Regions from separate parts of the Bradyrhizobium sp. WYCCWR15520 genome, predicted to be linked through region 2. Evidence: predicted binding sites of a transcription regulator. Region 2 holds the regulator's gene; each other region holds the start of a gene.

Region 1 (7,021 bases), on a different contig from region 2:
CTCCTGTTATCACCACCCTGCTGAAATAGGCCGGCGTTAGTCGCTGCCGCGCGATCTCGATGGCGAAACGCGGCACGGTGAGGCCGATCGCGACCTCGTTCATGCCGATCCGGTAGTCGCCCTCGGCGGCGATGCGATGGTCGCTGGACATGATGAGAAAGGCGCCCATCGGATAGGCGTTGCCCTGACAGGCCGCCACCACCGGCGTCGGGAACGAAAGGATGCGCAGCGCCAACTCCGCACCTGCCTTCACCATCTGATACTGGTCCTCGGCGCTGCCCTTGGCGAAGACGCCGAGATCGAAACCGCCAGAAAAATGCTTGCCGCGGGCCTTCAGGAGCACGACGGCCTTGTCCTTTTCCGCCCGGTCGAACGCCGCATGCAGGGCGTTGAGCATGGCAAGCGACATCACATTGGCCTTGCCGTCGTCGATCACGATGGTGCCGACCGGGCCCGAACGGGAATAGGTCGCGAGGTCAGTCATGGGCGGTCTCCCCTGTTGTTTCTAAAAGCATCCAGTGGATACTTTCGGACACGGCTCGACGGCGCAAGAGATTTGTCCGGGCTCGGGATGCATGCGGGCATCCACTGGATGCATATGTGAGGCAAACAGCGAGCCGCAGCCTCAGCCGTCGTCGCCCGCCTTGTGCGCAATTGCGCACTGGGGCGGGCGATCCAGTATTCCAGGGACGGTAGTGATTGACGGACAAGCCGCGGCGTACTGGGTCCCCCGCTTTCGCGGAGGACGACAGTGAAGGCTGGGACACAGCGCTACGCCTTCTTCTTCACGTCCTTGACGTTGGAGAAGTTGATGCCTTCGGCGCGTTCGCGGGTATAGCCGAGATAGAACTCGTTCTTGGCCATGAAGACGGGATCGCCATCGACATCGTCGGCAATGCCGGAATTGTTGGCGGCAACGAAGGCGTCGAGCTTCTTGCGGTCGTCGGAGGAAATCCAGCGCGCGAGCTGGAATTCCGAGACCTCGAATTCCACCGGCAGCGAATATTCGGCATCGAGGCGAGCTTTCAGCACGTCGAGCTGCAGTGGGCCGACGACGCCAACCAGCGCCGGCGCGCCGTCGCGCGGCCGGAACACCTGCACCACACCCTCTTCCGACATCTGCTGCAGCGCCTCTTTCAGCTTCTTTGCCTTCATGGCGTCAGTGAGGCGCACGCGACGGACGATTTCCGGCGCAAAGCTCGGGACGCCGACGAAGGTGATGTCCTCGCCTTCCGTCAGCGTATCGCCGATCCGCAAGGTGCCGTGGTTCGGAATACCGACGACATCGCCGGCAAAGGCTTCGTCCGCCACCGAGCGGTCCTGGGCGAAGAAGAACTGCGGCGACGACAGCGACATGTTCTTGCCGGTGCGCACCAGCTTTGCCTTCATACCGCGGCTGAGCTTGCCGGAACACAGCCGCGCAAAGGCGATGCGGTCGCGGTGATTCGGATCCATGTTGGCCTGGATCTTGAACACGAAGGCGCTCATGCGCGGCTCGGCAGCCTCCACTTTACGAACGTTCGAGTCCTGCGCGCGGGGCGCGGGCGCGAACTTGCCGAGACCTTCCAAGAGGTCGCCGACGCCGAAATTGCGCAATGCACTACCGAAATAGACCGGCGTGAGATGGCCCTCGCGAAACGCCTCGAGCTCGAACGGCTTGCAGGCTTCCGACACCAGCGCGAGCTCATCCTTGATCTCGGCGACGTCGAGATTGGCGTTGCGGCCGGCGAGATCGGCAATATCGATCTGCTCGGTCGCGCCGGTCTTGGCGCCGCCGCCTTCGAGTAGCCGCACGCCGCCATTGACGACGTCGTAGGTGCCGAGAAAGTCGCGGCCGCGGCCGACCGGCCAGGTCATCGGCGTGGTGTCGAGCGCCAGCGTCTTCTCGATCTCGTCGAGGAGCTCAAACGTATCGCGGCTCTCGCGGTCCATCTTGTTGATGAAGGTGATGATCGGGATGTCGCGCAGCCGGCACACCTCGAACAGCTTTCGTGTCCGCGCCTCGATGCCCTTGGCGGCGTCGATCACCATGACGGCGGAATCGACGGCCGTGAGCGTGCGATAGGTGTCCTCGGAGAAGTCCTCGTGGCCCGGCGTGTCCAGCAGGTTGAAGACGAGATCCTGGAATTCGAACGTCATCACCGAGGTCACGACCGAGATGCCGCGCTCGCGCTCGATCTTCATCCAGTCGGACCGGGTGTTGCGCCGCTCGCCCTTGGCCTTGACCTGCCCCGCCAGGTTGATGGCGCCGCCGAACAGCAGGAGCTTTTCGGTCAGCGTGGTCTTGCCGGCATCCGGGTGGGAGATGATCGCAAACGTGCGCCGCCGTGCCACTTCATCTGAGAGCGGCGTGCGGGGTTGCGATTCGGCGGTAGCAGCAATATCGGACATGAGGCTCGAGCGTTTGGCAGGGAAAGGGGGGCTAATCAAGCCTCATTTGGTGGTTGCAGTGGCGGCTCTCCAGTCCCATATCGGCAGCGGAAGGACGGCCTTCCATTCACAGCTCATCCGCGGGGACGACCCTGCCTTATCAGGAGGGTTGTCATGGCCTGGATCGTGTTGTTCGTCGCCGGCCTCATGGAAATAGGCTGGGCGATCGGCCTCAAATATACCGAAGGTTTCACCCGGCTCATTCCATCGGTCCTGACGCTCGCCTGCATGGCCGGCAGCATCCTCCTGCTTGGTCTTGCCCTGAAAGCGCTGCCGATTGGAACCGCCTACGCGGTATGGACCGGCATCGGCGCGGTCGGAACGGCAGTCCTGGGCATCTTCCTGTTCGGCGAGCCCGCGACCGCCGCCCGCCTCGCGTGCATCGGACTGATCGTCGCGGGCATCATCGGGCTCAAGCTCGTCACCGGATCAGCGTAGCAGCAGCACGGCCCAATAGGTCAGCGCCGCGATAATCGCGGACGCCGGAATGGTGATCACCCAGGCGTAGACGATCGAACTTGCCACGTTCCAGCGCACCGCCGAGACCCGCCGCGCGGCACCGACGCCGACGATGGAGCCGGTGATGGTGTGGGTCGTGGAAACGGGAACCCCGAGATAGGTGGCCATGAAGAGGGTCGCCGCCCCGCCTGTTTCAGCGCAAAAGCCCTGCATCGGCGTCAGCTTGGTGATCCGCAGCCCCATAGTGCGGACGATCCGCCAGCCCCCCATCAGCGTGCCGAGCCCCATGGCCGCCTGGCAGGAGATCACGACCCAGAAGGGAATCGCGAAATCCGCCCCGAGGTGGCCCTGCGAATACAGGAGCACCGCGATGATGCCCATGGTCTTTTGTGCGTCGTTGCCGCCATGGCCGAGCGAATAGAGCGAGGCCGAGACGAATTGCAGGATGCGGAAGGCGCGGTCGACCGCAAACGGCGTCGAGCGCACCGACAGCCAGGACACGATCGCCACCAGCAGCAGCGCCAGCAGGAACCCGACCAGCGGCGACAGCACGATCGCCAGCAGCGTTTTCGACAGACCGCTCCAGACCGCCGCTGATATCCCGGCCTTGGCCATGCCCGCGCCGACCAGCCCGCCGATCAGGGCGTGCGAGCTCGATGAGGGAATGCCGAGCCCCCAGGTAATCAGATTCCAGACGATGGCGCCGATCAGTGCAGCGAAGATCACGGCCGCATCGACGACATCGGGTTCGATGATTCCCTTGCCGATCGTATTGGCGACGTGCAGCCCAAAGAAGAGGAAGGCGATGAAATTGAAGAAAGCCGCCCAGAGCACCGCATATTGGGGGCGCAGCACGCGGGTCGATACGATCGTGGCGATCGAATTGGCGGCGTCGTGCAACCCGTTGAGGAAGTCGAAGAGCAGCGCGACCGCGATCAGAAAGATCAGAATCGGAAGACCAAGCGAGGCGTCCACTGAATTGGCCCTGCCCTATACCTGTTCGATCACGATCGAGTTGATTTCGTTGGCGACGTCATCGAAGCGGTCGGACACTTTTTCGAGATGCTTGTAGATCTCGGCGCCGACCACGAAATCCATCGAATTGCCGTTGCGGTGCTTGAGAAACAGCTCCTTCAACCCGATGTCGTGGAGATCGTCGATACGGCCCTCGAGCTTTCCGATTTCCTCGGTGATGGAAGTCAGCATCGCGACGTTGTTGCCGATCGACTGCATCAGCGGCAGCGCGCGGCTGACCAGATTGGCGCATTCGACCAACAGCGTGGCTATTTCGCGCATCGGGGGTTCGAACGTGCGGACTTCGAACAGCACCACCGCTTTCGCGGTCTGCTGCATCTGGTCGATGGCGTCGTCCATCGCTGTGATCAGGTTCTTGATGTCGCCACGGTCGAACGGGGTAATGAAGGTGCGGCGGACCGCGGTCAGTACCTCGCGGGTGATGCCGTCGGCGTCGTTTTCGAACTGGTTGACGCGCTGGCAGAATACCGGCGTCTCCTCGCCGCCGCGCAGCATGTCCTGCAACGCCAGCGCGCCCTGTACGACCGTCTGGGCGTGGCGGGCAAACAGGTCAAAAAACCGCTCCTCCTTGGGCAAAAAGGCACGAAACCAGCGCAGCATGGGTATTTTCCGTCGTTCAGAAACAGCCGCGGGGAGCGGCCTGTCACAAAACTGTCATAGACCATTCGCAGGAAAAACGCGCCACGGCGGGACCCGGGAACCGGGCCATCCACCGCTTTGTGAAGCCGAAAACGGCGCGAAAACCAGCCGTTTTACAGGGATCGGCGGAAATAATGCGCGACTTCGCCGACGATACCGCGGCGGAAGGTCAGCACGCAGGCCACGAAGATCACACCCTGGATCACCGTCACCCACTGGCCGAACCCGGCCAGATACTGCTGCATGGCGATGATGACGAAGGCCCCGACGACCGGGCCGAAGATGGTCCCGAGGCCGCCGACCAGCGTCATCAGCACGATTTCACCCGACATCGTCCAGTGCACGTCGGTGAGCGAGGCGTTCTGCGCCACGAACACCTTCAGCGAGCCGGCAAAGCCCGCAAGCGTGCCGGACAGAATGAAGGCGAGCAGCTTGTACTGGTCGGTCTTGTAGCCCAGCGAAATCGCCCGCTGCTCGTTCTCGCGGATCGACTTCAAGACCTCGCCGAACGGCGAGTTGATGGTGCGGAAGATCAGCAGGAAGCCGGCAAGGAAGCCCGCCAGCACGACGTAATAGAGCACGGTGGGCTTGGCCAGATTGAAGATTCCAAACAGATAGCCTTGCGGAATGCCCTGGATTCCGTCTTCGCCATGGGTGAACGGTGCCTGCAGATAGATGAAGAACAACAGCTGCGAAAGCGCCAGCGTGATCATCGAAAAATAGATGCCCTGCCGGCGAATCGAGATGAAGCCGGTGACGACGGAGAGCGCCGCGGCGCCGGCGACACCGACCAGAATTCCGACTTCCGGCGTTACACCCCAGACCTTGAGCGCATGCGCCGAGCAATAGCCCGCGGTGCCTAAGAACATGGCGTGGCCGAACGACAGCAGGCCGCCATAGCCGATCAGGAGGTTGAAGGCGCAGGCAAGCAGCGCAAAACACAGCGCCTGCATCACGAAGAATGGATAAATGCCCGTCAGGGGTACGAGCCCCAGCAGCACCGCCATCGCGGCGAACACGATCATCTCGTCGCGCATCGCGCGCGGCGTTACCGGCAGTGTATCGTCAGTCAATGCGCTCATGTCAGGCCGTCCGTCCCGTCAGTCCCGTTGGCTTCACCAGCAACACCAGCACCATCAGGACGAACACCACGGTGTTGGAGGCCTCGGGATAAAAATACTTCGTAAGCCCCTCGATCACGCCGAGCGCGAAGCCGGTGATGATCGATCCCATGATCGATCCCATGCCGCCGATCACCACCACCGCGAACACGACGATGATCAGGTCCGCGCCCATCAGCGGCCGCACCTGGTTGATCGGCGCCGACAACACGCCGGCCAGCGCCGCCAGACCGACGCCGAGCCCATAGGTCAGCGTGATCATCCGGGGAACGTTGATGCCGAACGCCCGCACCAGCGTCGGGTTTTCGGTCGCGGCGCGCAGGTAAGCGCCGAGCTGCGTCTTCTCGATCAGGAACCAGGTCGCGAGACAGACGACCAGCGAGAAGACAACGACCCAGCCGCGGTAGATCGGCAGGAACATGAAGCCGAGATTCATGCCGCCCTGTAATCCGCGGAAGCCGCCGATCTCCGGATAATCAGGAATCGCGTACGGCAGGCCGGAGGAGCCGAAGTAATTCTGGAACACGCCCTGCACGATCAGCGCGATGCCGAACGTCAACAACAGCCCGTAGAGGTGGTCGAGACCCGCCAGCCACTGCAGCATGGTCCGTTCCAGGATCATGCCGAAGATGCCGACGACAATCGGCGCGATGATCAGGGCCCACCAGTATCCAATTCCCGTGAGATGCAGCAGAAAATACGCGGTAAACGCGCCCATCATGTAGAGCGCGCCATGGGCGAAGTTGATGATGTTGAGCATGCCGAAGATCACGGCCAGCCCGAGACTGAGCAGCGCGTAGAACGACCCGTTGATCAGTCCGACCAGGAGCTGGGCGTAGAGAGCTTGCATCGGCTTGGCACTCGATCTCGTTGTTGGGCGAAAGTGGCCCGCGGGCGCAATGCCCCGCGGGCCGTTGTTCTTACTTCTTGACCAGCGGACAGGCGCTTTCCGAGAGCGGCCGGAAGGCCTGGTCGCCCGGGGTGGTTCCGATCAGCTTGTAATAGTCCCACGGCCCTTTGGATTCCGCGGGCTTCTTGACCTCGAACAGGTAGGCCGGATGAATCTTCCGGCCGTCGGCGCGGATCGTGCCCTTGCCGAACAGCGGATCATCGGTCGGCGCTTCCTTCATTTTTGCCACGACCTTGACGCCGTCATGCGGGTTGCCGCCCATCGCGTCGATCGTCTTGAAATAGTGGATCAGACCCGAATAAACGCCGGCCTGCACCATGGACGGCATCGCCTTGTTCTTCATGCGCTCGGAGAAGCGCTTCGAAAACGCGCGAGTGCCATCGTTCAGATCCCAGTAGAATGTTTCCGTGAAGTTCAGGCCCTGCGC
Region 2 (7,021 bases):
CGATCCGCGAATATGGCGCGGCCTTCCTGTGGACGCAGCGCTGGGCGCCGTCGGCCGATCCGCCGGTGCTGGGCGCGCTCGGCCCGATCTATGGCACGCTGATCACCTCCGTGATCGCGATGATGATCGCCATTCCCGTCGGCCTCGGCATCGCGATTTTCCTCACCGAGATCTGTCCGATCTGGCTGCGCCGTCCGATCGGACTTGCCATCGAACTGCTGGCCGGCATTCCCTCCATCATCTACGGCATGTGGGGTTTCTTCGTGCTGGGCCCGTTCCTGGCCAACACCTTCCAGCCGTTCATGATCAGCGTGTTCGACGGCGTTCCCGTACTGGGGACGATCTTCGCTGGTCCGCCGTCCTATCTCAGCTTGTTCAACGCGTCATTGATTCTGGCGATCATGGTATTGCCCTTCATCACCGCGATCTCGGTCGACGTCTTCAAGACGGTCCCGCCGGTGCTCAAAGAGGCCGCCTACGGGGTGGGGTGTACCAACTGGGAAGTCGTTCGCAACGTGGTGATCCCCTACACCCGAGTCGGAGTGATCGGTGGCATCATGCTGGCGCTCGGCCGCGCGCTCGGCGAAACCATGGCGGTGACCTTCATCATCGGCAATTCGTTCAAGATCCAGTCCTCGATCTTCGCGCCGGGCACCACGATATCCGCCGCCATCGCTTCCGAATTCGCCGAGAGCGACGGGCTACATCAATCCGGCCTGATCCTGCTTGGCTTGCTGCTGTTCGTGCTGACGTTCTTCGTTCTTGCTGCCGCAAGGCTGATGCTGATGCGGCTGGAAAAGAAGGCGGGGAACTGAGATCATGAATCCGATTTACGTATCCCGCCGCCGCAACAACATCATCGTCAAGTTCCTGTGTCTGGGCGCCGCCTTGTTCGGCGTGACCTGGCTGGCGCTGATCCTGTTCACGCTGTTCTACAACGGCGTCACCGGGCTCAATCTCGCCGTCTTCACCCAGGATACGCCGCCGCCGGGTTCGACCGATGGCGGCCTGCGCAACGCCATCATCGGCTCGATCATGATGACCGTGATCGGGGTCGGCATCGGCGCGCCGCTCGGCCTGTTCGCAGGTACGTATCTCGCCGAATACGGCAAGCACGACAAGCTCACCTCGGTGATCCGCTTCATCAACGACATCCTGTTAAGCGCGCCCTCGATCATCATCGGCCTGTTCATCTACGGCGCCATCGTCGCGCCGATGGGCGGCTTCTCAGCCTTCGCCGGCTGTCTGGCGCTCGCCGTGATCGTGATCCCGGTGGTGGTCCGCACCACCGAGGACATGCTCGGGCTGGTGCCCAATCCTTTGCGCGAGGCGGCGTCCGCGCTCGGCATGCCGCGCTCGCTGGTGATCCGGCGGATCGCCTACCGCGCCGCGCGCGCCGGCCTGATCACCGGCGTCCTGCTGGCCACCGCCCGCGTCGCCGGCGAAACCGCGCCGCTGCTGTTCACCGCGCTGTCCAACCAGTTCTTCAGCCTGGATATGACCAAGACGATGGCGAACCTGCCGGTCACCATCAACAACTTCGTCCAGAGCCCCTATGCCTACTGGAAGCAGCTCGCCTGGGCCGGGGCCCTGCTGATCACGCTCACCGTACTTGCCCTGAATATTGGCGCGCGCATTCTTGGCGCCGAGAGGACATCCAAATGACCGATCTCTCCGTATCCGTGAGTTCCGCGAGCGGGCCCGTTCCGCAGGTAGCGCTGCCCGAGGCCGCGCCGAAGGTGACCGCGCGCGGCCTGAACTTCTACTATGGCGAACACCACGCGCTGAAGAACATCAACCTGACGCTCGGCACCCACCGCGTCACCGCCTTCATCGGCCCGTCCGGCTGCGGCAAGTCCACGCTGCTGCGGATCTTCAACCGGATGTACGACCTTTATCCCGGCCAGAAGGCGACCGGTCAGCTTATGCTCGACCAGACCAACATCCTTGACCCCAAGCTCGACCTCAATTTGCTGCGGGCCCGCGTCGGCATGGTGTTCCAGAAGCCGACGCCGTTCCCGATGACGATCTACGAAAACATCGCCTTCGGCATCCGTCTCTATGAGAAGATCTCGAAGTCGGAAATGGACGGCCGGGTGGAGAAGGCGCTGCGCGGCGGCGCGCTGTGGAACGAGGTCAAGGACAAGCTGAACGCCTCCGGCCTCTCGCTGTCCGGCGGCCAGCAGCAGCGGCTCTGCATCGCCCGCACGGTCGCTGTCAGGCCCGAGGTAATCCTGTTTGACGAACCCTGTTCGGCGCTCGACCCGATCTCGACCGCCAAGATCGAGGAACTGATTCAGGAACTGGCGGAGGACTACACCATCGCCATCGTCACCCATAATATGCAGCAGGCGGCGCGCGTCTCCGACAAGACCGCCTTCATGTATCTCGGCGAGCTGATCGAATTCGACGACACCAACAAGATCTTCACTTCGCCGAGCGACCGACGCACCCAGGATTACATCACCGGCCGGTTCGGCTGAGGAGACAAGACATGGCTTCCGAGCACACCGCCAAGGCGTTCGACAGCGACCTTCAGGAACTCACCCGCCTAGTCGCGGAGATGGGCGGCCTGGCCGAACGCATGATCACCGAATCCGTCGACGCGCTGGTCCGCCGCGACGTCGCACTCGGCAAGCGCGTCGTCGCAACCGATGTCGAGATCGACCGCCTGCAGCATTTGATCGAGGAGCGAGCGGTATTGACCATCGCCCGCCGCCAGCCGATGGCGATCGACTTGCGCGAAATCGTCGGCGCCATGCGCGTCGCCACCGATCTGGAGCGGATCGGCGATCTCGCCAAGAACATGGGCAAGCGGGTCGCGGCCCTGGAGAACGATTTCCAGCCGCTGAAGCTGATGCGCGGCCTCGAACACATGACCGATCTGGTGCAAACGCAGGTCAAGTCGGTGCTGGACGCCTATGCCGCGCACGACCTGCCGGCGGCAATGGCGGTCTGGAAAGGCGACGAGGAAGTCGACGCCATCTGCACCTCGCTGTTCCGCGAACTTCTCACCTACATGATGGAAGACCCGCGCAACATCTCGTTCTGCATTCATTTGATGTTCTGCGCCAAGAATATTGAGCGGATCGGCGACCACGCGACCAACATCGCCGAAACCGTGTTCTACATGATCGAGGGACAGCAGATGCTCGACAAGCGCCCGAAGGGCGACATGACGACGTTTGCTACGACCGTGCCGAATAGTTGACGTAGCGTTTTCGAGCGAAGTGGAGGCCGGTTCGCGTGAAGAAAACGCGTCAGACAGAAGAGGCAAGAAAAGGATGAGCGCACGCATTATGGTGGTCGAGGACGAGGAAGCGCTGACCACGCTGTTGCGCTACAACCTCGACGCTGAAGGCTACGAAGTGGAGACCGTAGGCCGCGGCGACGACGCCGATACGCGGCTGAAGGAGCGCGTGCCCGACCTCGTCGTGCTCGACTGGATGCTTCCGGGCTTGTCCGGCATCGAGCTCTGCCGCCGCCTGCGCGCCCGGCCCGAAACCAAGCAGTTGCCGATCATCATGCTGACCGCGCGCGGCGAGGAGAGCGAGCGGGTGCGGGGGCTTGCGACCGGTGCCGACGACTACATCGTCAAGCCGTTCTCGGTGCCGGAACTCCTGGCGCGGGTGAAAGGCCTGTTGCGTCGGGCAAGCCCGGAGCGGCTCGCTACCGTCCTGACCTATGGCGACATCGAACTCGACCGCGAGAAACGCCGCGTCGCGCGCTCCGGCCGCCAGATCGACCTCGGCCCGACCGAATATCGCCTGCTGGAATTTTTCCTCGAACATCCCGGCCGCGTCTTCAGCCGCGAGCAATTGCTCGACAGCGTCTGGGGCCGCGACATCTATATCGACGAACGCACCGTCGACGTCCACATCGGCCGCCTGCGCAAGCTGCTCAACCCCGGCCGCGAGCAGGACCCGATCCGTACCGTGCGCGGCGCCGGTTATGCGCTGGATGACCGGTTTGCCAAGGTGGAGCCGTAAGGCTTCGCTATCATCCGCGCAAACTCCACCGTCGTCCCCGCGAAAGCGGCAGCTCTCTCATCGTCATTGCGAGCGAAGCGAAGCAATCCATAGTGCCACGCGGCAAGTATGGATTGCTTCGTCGCTTTCGCTCCCTTGCGCAAACGCTTCGGCGTTTGTCGCTGGCAATGACAGTGGTTGCCGCATCGGCGATCCGGATGCGGGGGTACAGGTCTATCGATAGACCGCAATCGCGGAGAGAGCCCCTCACCCCAACCCTCTCAGCGCGAGCTTCGCTCGTCGTGGCCCCGCAAAAGCGGGGCGAGGGAGCGCACCTTGCGCGGAGCGCTTACGTCTCGCGCAAATGAGCGCGCCTTACCTCGTCTGCTTCGGCTGCTGCCGCCGCCGATCGGCGGCCGGTTGATACGCCACGCGCGAGTGATGCGCGCAGTAGGGCAGGCCGCTGAGCGCCTTGCCGCCGCAGAAGAAGAATTCCGGGCTCGAAGGATCGCCGACCGGCCAGTGGCAGGTCGCCTCGTTCAGTTCGAGCAGCGACAGCCGCTGGCTCATCGGCACTACATTGTCGAAGGCGACCGGATCGGCCTCGATCTCCACCTCGAAAGCGTGCGCCAGCGCGGTGTTGCCGCGCGAGACCGGGCGCGACACCCGCATCATCTGCTGGGCGGCGGGGCGTGCCTTGCGCTGCCGCGGAGCGGCCGAGGAGGGACTCTTGGCTCGGCCGGACAGGCCCAGCCGGTGCACTTTGCCGATTACGGCGTTTCGCGTCACATTTCCGAGTTCCGCGGCAATCTGGCTCGCGGACAATCCGGCTTCCCAGAGCTTCTTCAGCTGCTCGACGCGATCGTCGGACCAGGTCAAAACCGTCATCGTAATCTTCCCTTCGCATCGCGCCGGCCAATCGAGGGCAGCGCGGGCGATGTCATTCGTCTCAAAAATCCCTGCGGTCAGAATCCCTTAGCCCTCGCCGGGCGCGTTAACCGCGCCCGAACGTTTACGCCTGCACAAATGGACTCTTAGGGATCAGAACTGCCGCACGAGATGTCGTACCCGACAGCCCAAACGCTACAATATGGCGTGACTCGGGCGCAAGAGTCCGCGCCCCAACGTCCACATCTTCTGACATCTAGGCGTTTCACTGCGTGTTTTCCACCACACCGCAATCCTACGGATTTTGGCATCTTGCACTGCAGGAAAGGCCGTTCCGTGGCGTGTTGACAGCGCTCCCGGCCGACATAGAATACCTCTCACGTGCCGCCCTTAAGAGGCGGCACGTTTCGTTTTCGCCAGACCGGCTGCTGCCGCGTTCGCGCCACTGCCTGCGTGTCCCCGGCCGGTCAACCTTCAGTGCAAACCTTTTGTGATTGCCATGACCAATAGCGCCACGTCGCATCTGCTTCCCGTCTTCGCCAGGGTCGATCTCGGCTTCGAAAGCGGCGAGGGCTGCTGGCTGACCGCAACCAATGGCGAGCGCTATCTCGATTTCACCTCGGGCGTCGCGGTGAATGCGCTGGGTCACTGCCATCCGCATCTGATCAAGGCGCTGCAGGAACAGGCGACGAAACTCTGGCACATGTCGAACCTGTTCAAGTCGCCCGATGGCGAGAAGCTGGCCGCGCGGCTGTGCGAGCAGAGCTTTGCCGACCTGGTGTTTTTCTGCAATTCGGGCGCGGAAGCAATGGAGGGCGTGATCAAGCTCGTGCGCCGCTATCAATTCTCCAAGGGCCATCCCGAGCGCTATCGCCTCGTCACCTTCGAGGGCGCCTTCCACGGCCGCACGCTGGGCACGCTCGCGGCCACCGGCTCCGCCAAATATCTCGAAGGCTTTGGCCCGCCGATGGACGGTTTTGACCAGGTGCCGCATGGCGATTTGGAAGCCGTGAAGAAGGCGATCGGTCCCAATACCGCGGGCATCCTGATCGAGCCGGTGCAGGGCGAAGGCGGTGTGCGCTCCGCGCCGCAATCCTTCTTCAAGGCGTTGCGCCAGCTCTGCGACGAGAAGGGCCTGTTGCTCGCGTTCGACGAGGTGCAGACCGGCATGGGCCGCACCGGCGATCTCTTTGCCTACAAGCGCGTCGGCGTCACGCCGGATGTGATGTCGCTGGCGAAAGCGCTCGGCGGCGGTTTTCCGATCGGTGCGGTGCTGGCGACGGCGGAGGCCGCGAGCGGCATGACGCCCGGCTCGCACGGCTCGACCTTCGGCGGCAATCCGCTGGCGATCGCAGCCGCCAACGCCGTGCTCGACGTGATGCTGAAGCCCGGCTTCTTCGAACACGTGCAGAAGATGTCGCTGCTGTTGAAACAGAAACTCGCCTCGGTGGTCGACCGCTATCCCGCCGTGCTCTCGGAAGTGCGCGGCGAGGGACTCTTGGTCGGCGTCAAGGCCGTGGTGCCCTCGGGCGATCTTGTCAATGCGTTGCGTGACCAGAAATTGCTCACCGTCGGCGCCGGCGACAATGTGGTGCGTTTCCTCGCGCCCTTGATCGTGACCGAGGCCGAGATCGATCAGTCCATCCAGATGCTGGAGCGCGCCTGCGGCGCGCTGTCGGCTACGCAGTTGAAGAAGGCGGCGGGATGATGAGCAAGTCCGTCCGCCATTTCCTCGACATCAACGAGTTGCCGCCAAAGGAGCTGCGCAACATGCTGGCGCTGGGCGCCGACATGAAGGCGAAGCTCAAGGCTCATGAAAAGGGCAAGAAGCCGCTCGAAGGCAAGACGCTGGCGATGATCTTCGAACGTCCCTCGACCCGCACGCGCGTCTCGTTCGACGTCGGCATGCGCCAGCTCGGCGGCGAGTCGATCATGCTGACGGGCGCGGAGATGCAGCTCGGCCGCGGCGAGACCATCGCCGACACCGCGCGCGTGCTGTCGCGCTATGTCGATGCGATCATGATCCGCATCCTCAACCACGATGCGCTGCTCGAGCTTGCCGCGCACGCCACCGTGCCCGTGATCAACGGCCTGACGCGGCGCTCGCACCCCTGCCAGGTGATGGCCGACCTGATGACCTTCGAAGAGCATCGCGGGCCGATCGA
Region 3 (7,021 bases), on a different contig from region 2:
CCAGGCGCCGACATTCCTCGACGTCCGCACCGGGCGGATTACCCAGTTCTTCACCGTCTCGAATTGGGGTGATGTGCCAGATGAGTTCGAGCCCGTGATAAGCCGGGCCGACAGCCGCCTGATCGTGTTCCGCGGCAAGCGCAACGAAAAGGGCATCAACGGCAACCACTATTATTCGATCGATGACCGCGGCGAACTCAAGCACCTGCACTCGACGGACACCGGCGGCGATTTCAGCGCGGCGCTGAAGGCCGAGTGAGGCGGATGCAAGCCCCTCTCCGACCATGTCGTGATTTCGGATATTGCTCGCCGGATGGGTCCGATCTAGTGTCGCGCCATGGAAGACACGATTACGGAAGCGGTCAGGCAGCAGTACGAAGCGTATAGCTATCCGCCGCCAATTGAGGACGGCGAGAAATTCCTGAAGAAGTGGGGACCGCTGACCTGTGACCCCAAATTTGCAGGCATTCAGCTGTGGCCGGAGGGCCGGCCTCGGCAAGACCTGCGCATATTATGCGCCGGTTGCGGTTCCTCCCAAGCGGCTCTGATCGCCCTCAATAACCCGGACTGTGCTGTCCTCGGTATCGACCTTTCCGAGACCAGCCTCGCTCATTCGAAGCGTCTTCGCGATCGACACGGCCTCGCCAACCTTGAACTTCAGCAAATGAGCCTGCTGGATGTCGGCGAGCTAAACAGCCGCTTTGACCTGATCATTTGCACTGGCGTCCTTCATCACCTTCCCAATCCGGACGCCGGACTAAAGGCTCTCGCGGATGTACTCGATCCATCCGGAAGCATGGCAATCATGCTTTATGGGAAGACGGGGCGCGCTGGAGTCTATCTGGTCCAGGACATCTTGCGGCGGCTTGGAGCCGGTCGAAACGCCGAGGGCGTCAGGATTGCCCGCGAACTTCTGAAGTTTGTTCCATCGAACCATTACCTGATCTCGGCGACCGGCAAACTACCCCATGATCTTGCCTACGATGCGGGCATCGTGGATATGCTGCTTCACCCGCAAGATAGAGCCTACTCGGTGCCGGAGATCATCAAGTTTGTCGAAGCGGCTGGGCTGGTTTTCTCCGGCTGGAGCGATAACGCCCTCTACTGCGCCGACCGGTATCTCAGCGGAGAGATGCTGGAAAGGGTTTTGACGCTCCCGCCCGCGGAGCAGTGGGCCGTCGTCGATAATCTTACCATGCTGAACGACAGGCACGATTTTTTCGTCAGGAAGCCGGAAAGCACGCGCTTCCTTACCCGTTTCGATACAGATGATTTTCTGTCATATGTCCCGCACATTCGATCCGGCGTCCGCTTGGCTGGTGACGTCAACTCATTGGTCTTGACGCGCCCTGCGCCTCAAGGGGAAGTCATTATCCCGATATCGAGATCGGAAGCGCTCATGCTGGAGCAGGTGGACGGAAAAAAGCGGATATCGGATATTCTGTCCCACTCCATTTTCACAGGATCCGAGCCCGACAAAAGAGCGAATTTCGCGCGCGCCGTCTGCGAGCGCATGTGGCGATCGGGGCATGTCCTGTTTGGCCGATCCGGCTCTTAAGCTCCAGGCCGGGAGACCGGATGGCACGGCGGTGTGGAATGCTCTCGCCAACGTGAAACGGAAAGTCTTTACATCGTGTGAGGTCAGCATCAATACGCGCCTGTCTTACAGGAGTGTTTGAGATGCGAAGGATGTGCGTCATCGCGCTAGCAGCCGCTTCGGCCTTGATTGCGTTATCGCCTGCGGCATCAGCAGAAACCGAACGACCCGCGGCGCGCGAGCCCTACGGCATCGCGCTTGAAGGTTTTGCCTATCCCTACCCCGTCCATCTGCTGCCGCTGGTGAACGACGGCGAGCAGGTGCGGATGGCCTATATGGATGTCGCGCCGGCGCAGCCGAACGGACGCAGCGTGGTACTGCTGCACGGCCGCAATTTTCCATCGAGCTACTGGGCGCCGGTCATAAAGACCTTGAGCGATGCCGGCTATCGCGTGATCGTGCCGGACCAGATCGGTTTTGGAAAATCGTCGAAGCCGCAGGGCGATTTGCATTTCGATACGCTGGCGCGCAACACGATGGCGCTGCTCGATCATCTCGCCATCGCCAAAGCCGACATCGTCGCGCATTCGCTCGGCGGCATGCTCGGCGTGCGGATCGCGCGTGCCTATCCCGACAGGATTGCGCATCTGGTGCTGACCGCGCCGATCGGGCTCGAGGATTACCGGCTCTACGTGCCGCCGACGCCGACCGAGAAGATTCTGGAAAACGAGGACAAGTTGACCGCGGAGGCCTATCGCAAGCAGCTTGAGACCAATTACGCGCTGAAACTGCCGCCTGAACAGGTCACGCCGTTCATCGACGCGCGCTTCAACATCAAGGGCAGCGCCGAATATAAGCGATGGCTGCGCGCCTTCGTCAGCTCGGCGCAGATGATCTACCGCGAGCCTGTAGCGCACGAGATTCCGCTGATCACGCAGCCGACGCTGTTCGTGATGGGCGCCGACGACCACAACGCGCCGGGCCGAGCCAATGCGCCGGAGGCGCTGCGCGCGAAAATGGGCCAGAACGCCGAACTGGCCAAGGCGCTCGCCGCCAGGATGGGACGCGGCCGGGCCGAGGTGATCCCGAACACCGGGCATCTGGTCTTTCTCGAGGCGCCGGGCAAATATAACGAGCTGGTGCTCGGATTCCTGGCCGCTCCGTAGCGTCAGGGAACATTCATGTTCCATTCAGGTCCCGGGACTAAGTTCCGTTGCGTGCCGCCTTGCGGCCGAAAACGGGAGAAAACATGAAATACCTCTTCGCAGCAGTTTTGGCCCTGGGCACCGTTGCCAGCTTTAGCGCCGCAGAAGCGGCTGGCGGATGCGGCCCCGGCTGGCATCGTGGTCCCTATGGCGGCTGCCAGCCCAATCGCCGGGCGGTTGTGGTTCGTCCAGCCCCTGTTGTCGTGGTGCGGCCCGCAGCTCCGGCCGTCGTCGTGCGGCCCGGGCGCGTGTGCCCCTACGGCACCGTCTGGCGCTATGGCCGCTGCCGCGCTTATTGATAGTCAGCGCACAACAACAAAAGCCCCGCTCCCGCGGGGCTTTTTTATTGCTTCTCTAGATTCTTATTTTGACGCGTTGTCTTAACGCGAACCGGCGTCCACTTCGCTCGGCAACGCTTTAGATGATCGCTGGCGGCGGCTTACCAGTAGTAACGACGCCGACGCCAGTAGCGGCGACGCCAACGACGGCGGCGGCGATGCCAGCCCCAATACCGGCGACGGCGACGCCAGCCCCAGTGACGGCGGCGCCAGCCCCAACGCCTTCGGCCCCAACCGCGCCCACGGCCGCGGCCCCAGCGCACTTCTTCGGGCGAAAGGCGATCGACCTCGTCGCCTGACGTGACGGCGGGTTGCGCATCCTTGTTGTCGGGCAGCTTGTTGGCGTCGTCAGCGAGCGGCGTCGGCATCAGCGGCGCGGCCTCCGCGCTCGCTGCGAGCGCGGCGCCGCCCGCAACAAATCCTAAGGCGAGTTTCAGAAAGTGGCGACGCTCCATCACATCTCCTCCTCCGTTTGCTGGGTGCGAGAAGGAGAGTTTCGATGCGCCGAGATGAACGCGCGGTGAATTGCGCGTTCAGCTTTGTCGTAGTCGCAGTCTACCCCAGTTTATTTTCGCGCGCTGTTGCGCGCGGCGGAACCTTTGTCGTTGCTGCGGCATTTTCGTGTCGAGCGCGCGTGTAACGATCCGCCATCGCAACGAACGCGTCGCCATCTTACGCCGCCAACTCTTCCGCCAGCAGCAGCACTTCGCGCGTCCGCGTCACGTCTGGCCAATCGCGATTGAAATCGGCGACCAGCCGCTTCATTTCCGGCCCATCGGTCGCGCGTTCGAGCGCGGCCTTATCAGGAAATTGATACATCGCGTGGTGCACCGCCGGATCGGTGGCGCTCCAGTAGCGCCACGCCTTCACGGCGCCGAACGACTTCATGGCGTCCGGCAGATGCTCGCGCGAATACCAGGCATCGAAGGCCTGGCGTTTGGCGGGATCGGAGACGGTGGCGCGGACGACGAAAAAAGCTGCGGGCATATCGTTTCTCCCTGGAATTGTTCTTGTAGGGTGGGCAAAGCGCAGCGTGCCCACCATTCTTGCGCCGTTGTTGATGGATGGTGGGCACGCTGCGCTTTGCCCACCCTACGGCAGCTCCTAACATGCAACTGTCACATGCTCCGTGATATCAAGGCCGCGCGCAACGCGTTATCCGAGGTGCCACCTATGCCTGCCCGCCATCGCTCCGCCCTGCTCGCCGCGCTCTGGCTCTTGATCGCGCCCCTGCCCGCCGCGGCCGACGACATCCTGCTGCCGCGCGAGCCGCAGATAGGGCCACGGCCGTTCTATCTCGTCGACAAGATGAAGGATGGTCCGCTGAAGCAACAACTCAGCCAGTGCACCGGGCCGTTTCGCAAGAGCGACTTTTCGATCGGCCACCGCGGCGCAGCGCTGGAATTTCCCGAGCATACGCGCGAGTCCTACATCGCCGCTGCCCGGATGGGCGCCGGCATCATCGAATGCGACGTCACGTTTACGAAAGACCGCCAGCTCGTGTGCCGCCATTCGCAATGCGACCTGCACACCACCACCAACATCCTGACCGTGCCGGCGCTCGCCGGCAAATGCACGCAACCCTTCAGCCCGGCCGATCCCGCCACCGGCAAGAAAGCCTCCGCAAAGTGCTGCACCAGCGACATCACGCTGGCCGAATTCCGGATGCTGAGTGCGAAGATGGACGGCTTCAATCCGGATGCCAAAACGCCGGAGGAATATCAGAACGGCACGCCGCGCTGGCGCACCGACCTCTATGCCAATTCCGGCACGCTGATGACGCATGACGAGAGCATCGCGCTGATCAAGAGTCTCGGCGCCAAATTCACGCCGGAACTGAAAGCGCCGGAAGTGCCGATGCCGTTCGACGGCGACTACACCCAGGAGAAATATGCCAGCCAGATGCTGGACGCCTACAAGAAGGCCGGTATTCCCCCGAGCGACGTGTTCGCACAAAGCTTCAACCTGGCCGACGTGCTCTATTGGGTGAAGACCGAGCCGGAATTCGCCAAACAGGCGGTCTATCTCGAAGAACGCTATGAGAAGCAGGGCCTCGATCCCGCCAAGCCGGAGACCTGGAAGCCCTCGATGGCGGAATTGAAGGCGCAAGGCGTCGCCATCCTCGGCCCGCCGATCTGGACCATGCTGACGCTGAACGACAACAAGGAAATCGTTCCCTCCGAATACGCCAAGGCCGCCAAAGCCGCCGGCCTCGACCTGATCGGCTGGTCGCTGGAGCGCGACGGCCCGCTGCACAAGGGCGGCGGCTTCTATCACCGCTCGATCAGATCAGCCGTCGACCGCGACGGCGATACGCTGACGGTGCTGGATGTATTGGCAAAGCAGGTCGGCATCCGCGGCATGTTCTCGGACTGGCCGGCGACGACGACGTTTTATGCGAGCTGCACCGGAATGAAGTGAGCCTCGTAGGTGGGTTAGCGCAGCGTAACCCACCGAAGTCTTACCACGCGGTCGGTTCGGCCGGTGGGTTACGCCTTCGGCTAGCCACCCTACGCGGTCCCTCCTCCTAATTCTTCGAACGCGTAAACGGCACAAAGCGCACGAGGGCGACGGCGCGCGCCGTCGTCTTGTCGGGAGCGGTTTTTTCGACGACCGTGAGTTGCTGAATGGAGTAAGCGGCGCCCACCGGCATGACTAATCGGCCGCCCACCTTGAGCTGCTCGATCAGCGGCGGCGGAACCTCGCCAAGCGCGGCGGTCACGACGATGGCGTCAAAAGGACCGCATTCGGGCCAGCCGGCAAAGCCGTCGCCCAGACGGACACTCACATTGTCATACGCGAGGTCTCGAAGTGTTTTCGTGGCGACCTCGGCCAGTGGCGGGATGATCTCGATGGTGCAGACCTTCCGCGCGAGGTGCGCAAGGATGGCAGCCTGGTAGCCCGAACCCGTGCCGATTTCGAGCACGACATGATCGGGCGCGACCTCGGCCAATTCTGTCATCAAGGCCACGATATACGGCTGCGATATGGTCTGGCCGTGACCGATCGAAACCGGCATGTCCGCGTATGCGATGGAGCAGGATCGTTCAGGGATGAACAGATGGCGTTTGGTTTGCCGCATGGCCTCAAGGACTCTCTCCGAGAGGCCCTGCCGTCCCAGACCACGGGCGTCGGAACGGCCGTAGGCACGGACGGTTTCGACCATGTCCGCGCGTTCGCGGGCGCATTCGGCGTCCTGTGCCGTCGCTTCCCGCGCGCCGGCAACCATGGACAGCACGAGTGGCAACAAGATCCTCATGATCGTGCGCTCAGCCATGCAACAATCGAAAGCACCGTCCGCCGTCGCGGAAGGAAGCAATGATGCTGTCGTGCCCTAACGGAACGCGCGGGCAGACCGATGCCCTGCCCGAGGTCCAGCCGCCGTGCCTTCCAGCAAGAAATCGGACACCGCCTTTCGGCGGACGGCGGCGCCGATGATAACTACTGTTGCGCGGACGGCAACCGTACCGGCGGCCGCGCCTGCGCTCTGGCTTCCGTTGCCGGAGGCGTCGACACCGGCTTCGGCTTACGCGCGGGGGTGGCAACCGGCAGTGGCGGAGCAGCGGTCGTCCTGGGCCGCAGGTTTTGCTCGGAGACGTTGGCGATCGTGCGCGCCATTTGCTCCTGGTTCGCCTTGAGTTGCTCGGCGGTCTTGGCACTTTCGCGGGCCAATTCTGCCTGGCTGGCCTTGAGCTGTTCGATCTCCTGCTGCACGCCTGCGAGATCGCGCGCCATCGTCTGGAGCAACTGGGCCTGCTCGGCAGCGATCGCGGCGGCTGCCGCATCTTGCGGTGCGGCCTGGGGCGGAGCCGGCAATTGCGAAACTGCGGCATCGGCCGCAGCCAGCCGAACGGCAGGCGGGCTCTGCTGGTCGGCAAGAACAGGCGTTTCCGATGGCAATGACGAAGCCGCGGCCAGTTGCGGTGCCCACCGGGCGACCA

What was found. Region 2 encodes PhoB, which activates phosphate uptake and scavenging genes when phosphate is short. Its sites were predicted from a motif close to TGTCATNNANCTGTCAT; they were not measured.
Region 1: the regulator PhoB is predicted to act here: its motif matches at 4,566-4,582, upstream of AC0QUY_RS16755 (DUF47 domain-containing protein).
Region 3: the regulator PhoB is predicted to act here: its motif matches at 4,186-4,202, upstream of AC0QUY_RS35820 (glycerophosphodiester phosphodiesterase family protein).

Annotation. Positions count from the first base shown of each region.
Region 1 is NZ_JBWBWM010000013.1:138,810-145,830, forward strand. Features, by position in the region: gene AC0QUY_RS16735 (crotonase/enoyl-CoA hydratase family protein) at 1-484, opposite strand, end outside; gene AC0QUY_RS16740 (peptide chain release factor 3) at 772-2,391, opposite strand; gene sugE (quaternary ammonium compound efflux SMR transporter SugE) at 2,545-2,868, shown strand; gene AC0QUY_RS16750 (inorganic phosphate transporter) at 2,860-3,864, opposite strand; gene AC0QUY_RS16755 (DUF47 domain-containing protein) at 3,880-4,524, opposite strand; gene AC0QUY_RS16760 (branched-chain amino acid ABC transporter permease) at 4,677-5,645, opposite strand; gene AC0QUY_RS16765 (branched-chain amino acid ABC transporter permease) at 5,647-6,534, opposite strand; gene AC0QUY_RS16770 (ABC transporter substrate-binding protein) at 6,605-7,021, opposite strand, start outside.
Region 2 is NZ_JBWBWM010000012.1:10,570-17,590, reverse strand. Features, by position in the region: gene pstC (phosphate ABC transporter permease subunit PstC) at 1-815, shown strand, start outside; gene pstA (phosphate ABC transporter permease PstA) at 820-1,665, shown strand; gene pstB (phosphate ABC transporter ATP-binding protein PstB) at 1,662-2,483, shown strand; gene phoU (phosphate signaling complex protein PhoU) at 2,495-3,211, shown strand; gene phoB (phosphate regulon transcriptional regulator PhoB) at 3,285-3,989, shown strand; gene AC0QUY_RS15085 (GcrA family cell cycle regulator) at 4,344-4,856, opposite strand; gene AC0QUY_RS15080 (acetylornithine transaminase) at 5,356-6,564, shown strand; gene argF (ornithine carbamoyltransferase) at 6,564-7,021, shown strand, end outside.
Region 3 is NZ_JBWBWM010000047.1:9,449-16,469, reverse strand. Features, by position in the region: gene AC0QUY_RS35850 (hypothetical protein) at 1-259, shown strand, start outside; gene AC0QUY_RS35845 (class I SAM-dependent methyltransferase) at 338-1,558, shown strand; gene AC0QUY_RS35840 (alpha/beta fold hydrolase) at 1,690-2,703, shown strand; gene AC0QUY_RS35835 (GCG_CRPN prefix-to-repeats domain-containing protein) at 2,787-3,041, shown strand; gene AC0QUY_RS35830 (twin-arginine translocation (Tat)) at 3,182-3,535, opposite strand; gene AC0QUY_RS35825 (EthD domain-containing protein) at 3,753-4,067, opposite strand; gene AC0QUY_RS35820 (glycerophosphodiester phosphodiesterase family protein) at 4,254-5,501, shown strand; gene AC0QUY_RS35815 (protein-L-isoaspartate(D-aspartate) O-methyltransferase) at 5,608-6,357, opposite strand; gene AC0QUY_RS35810 (hypothetical protein) at 6,522-7,021, opposite strand, start outside.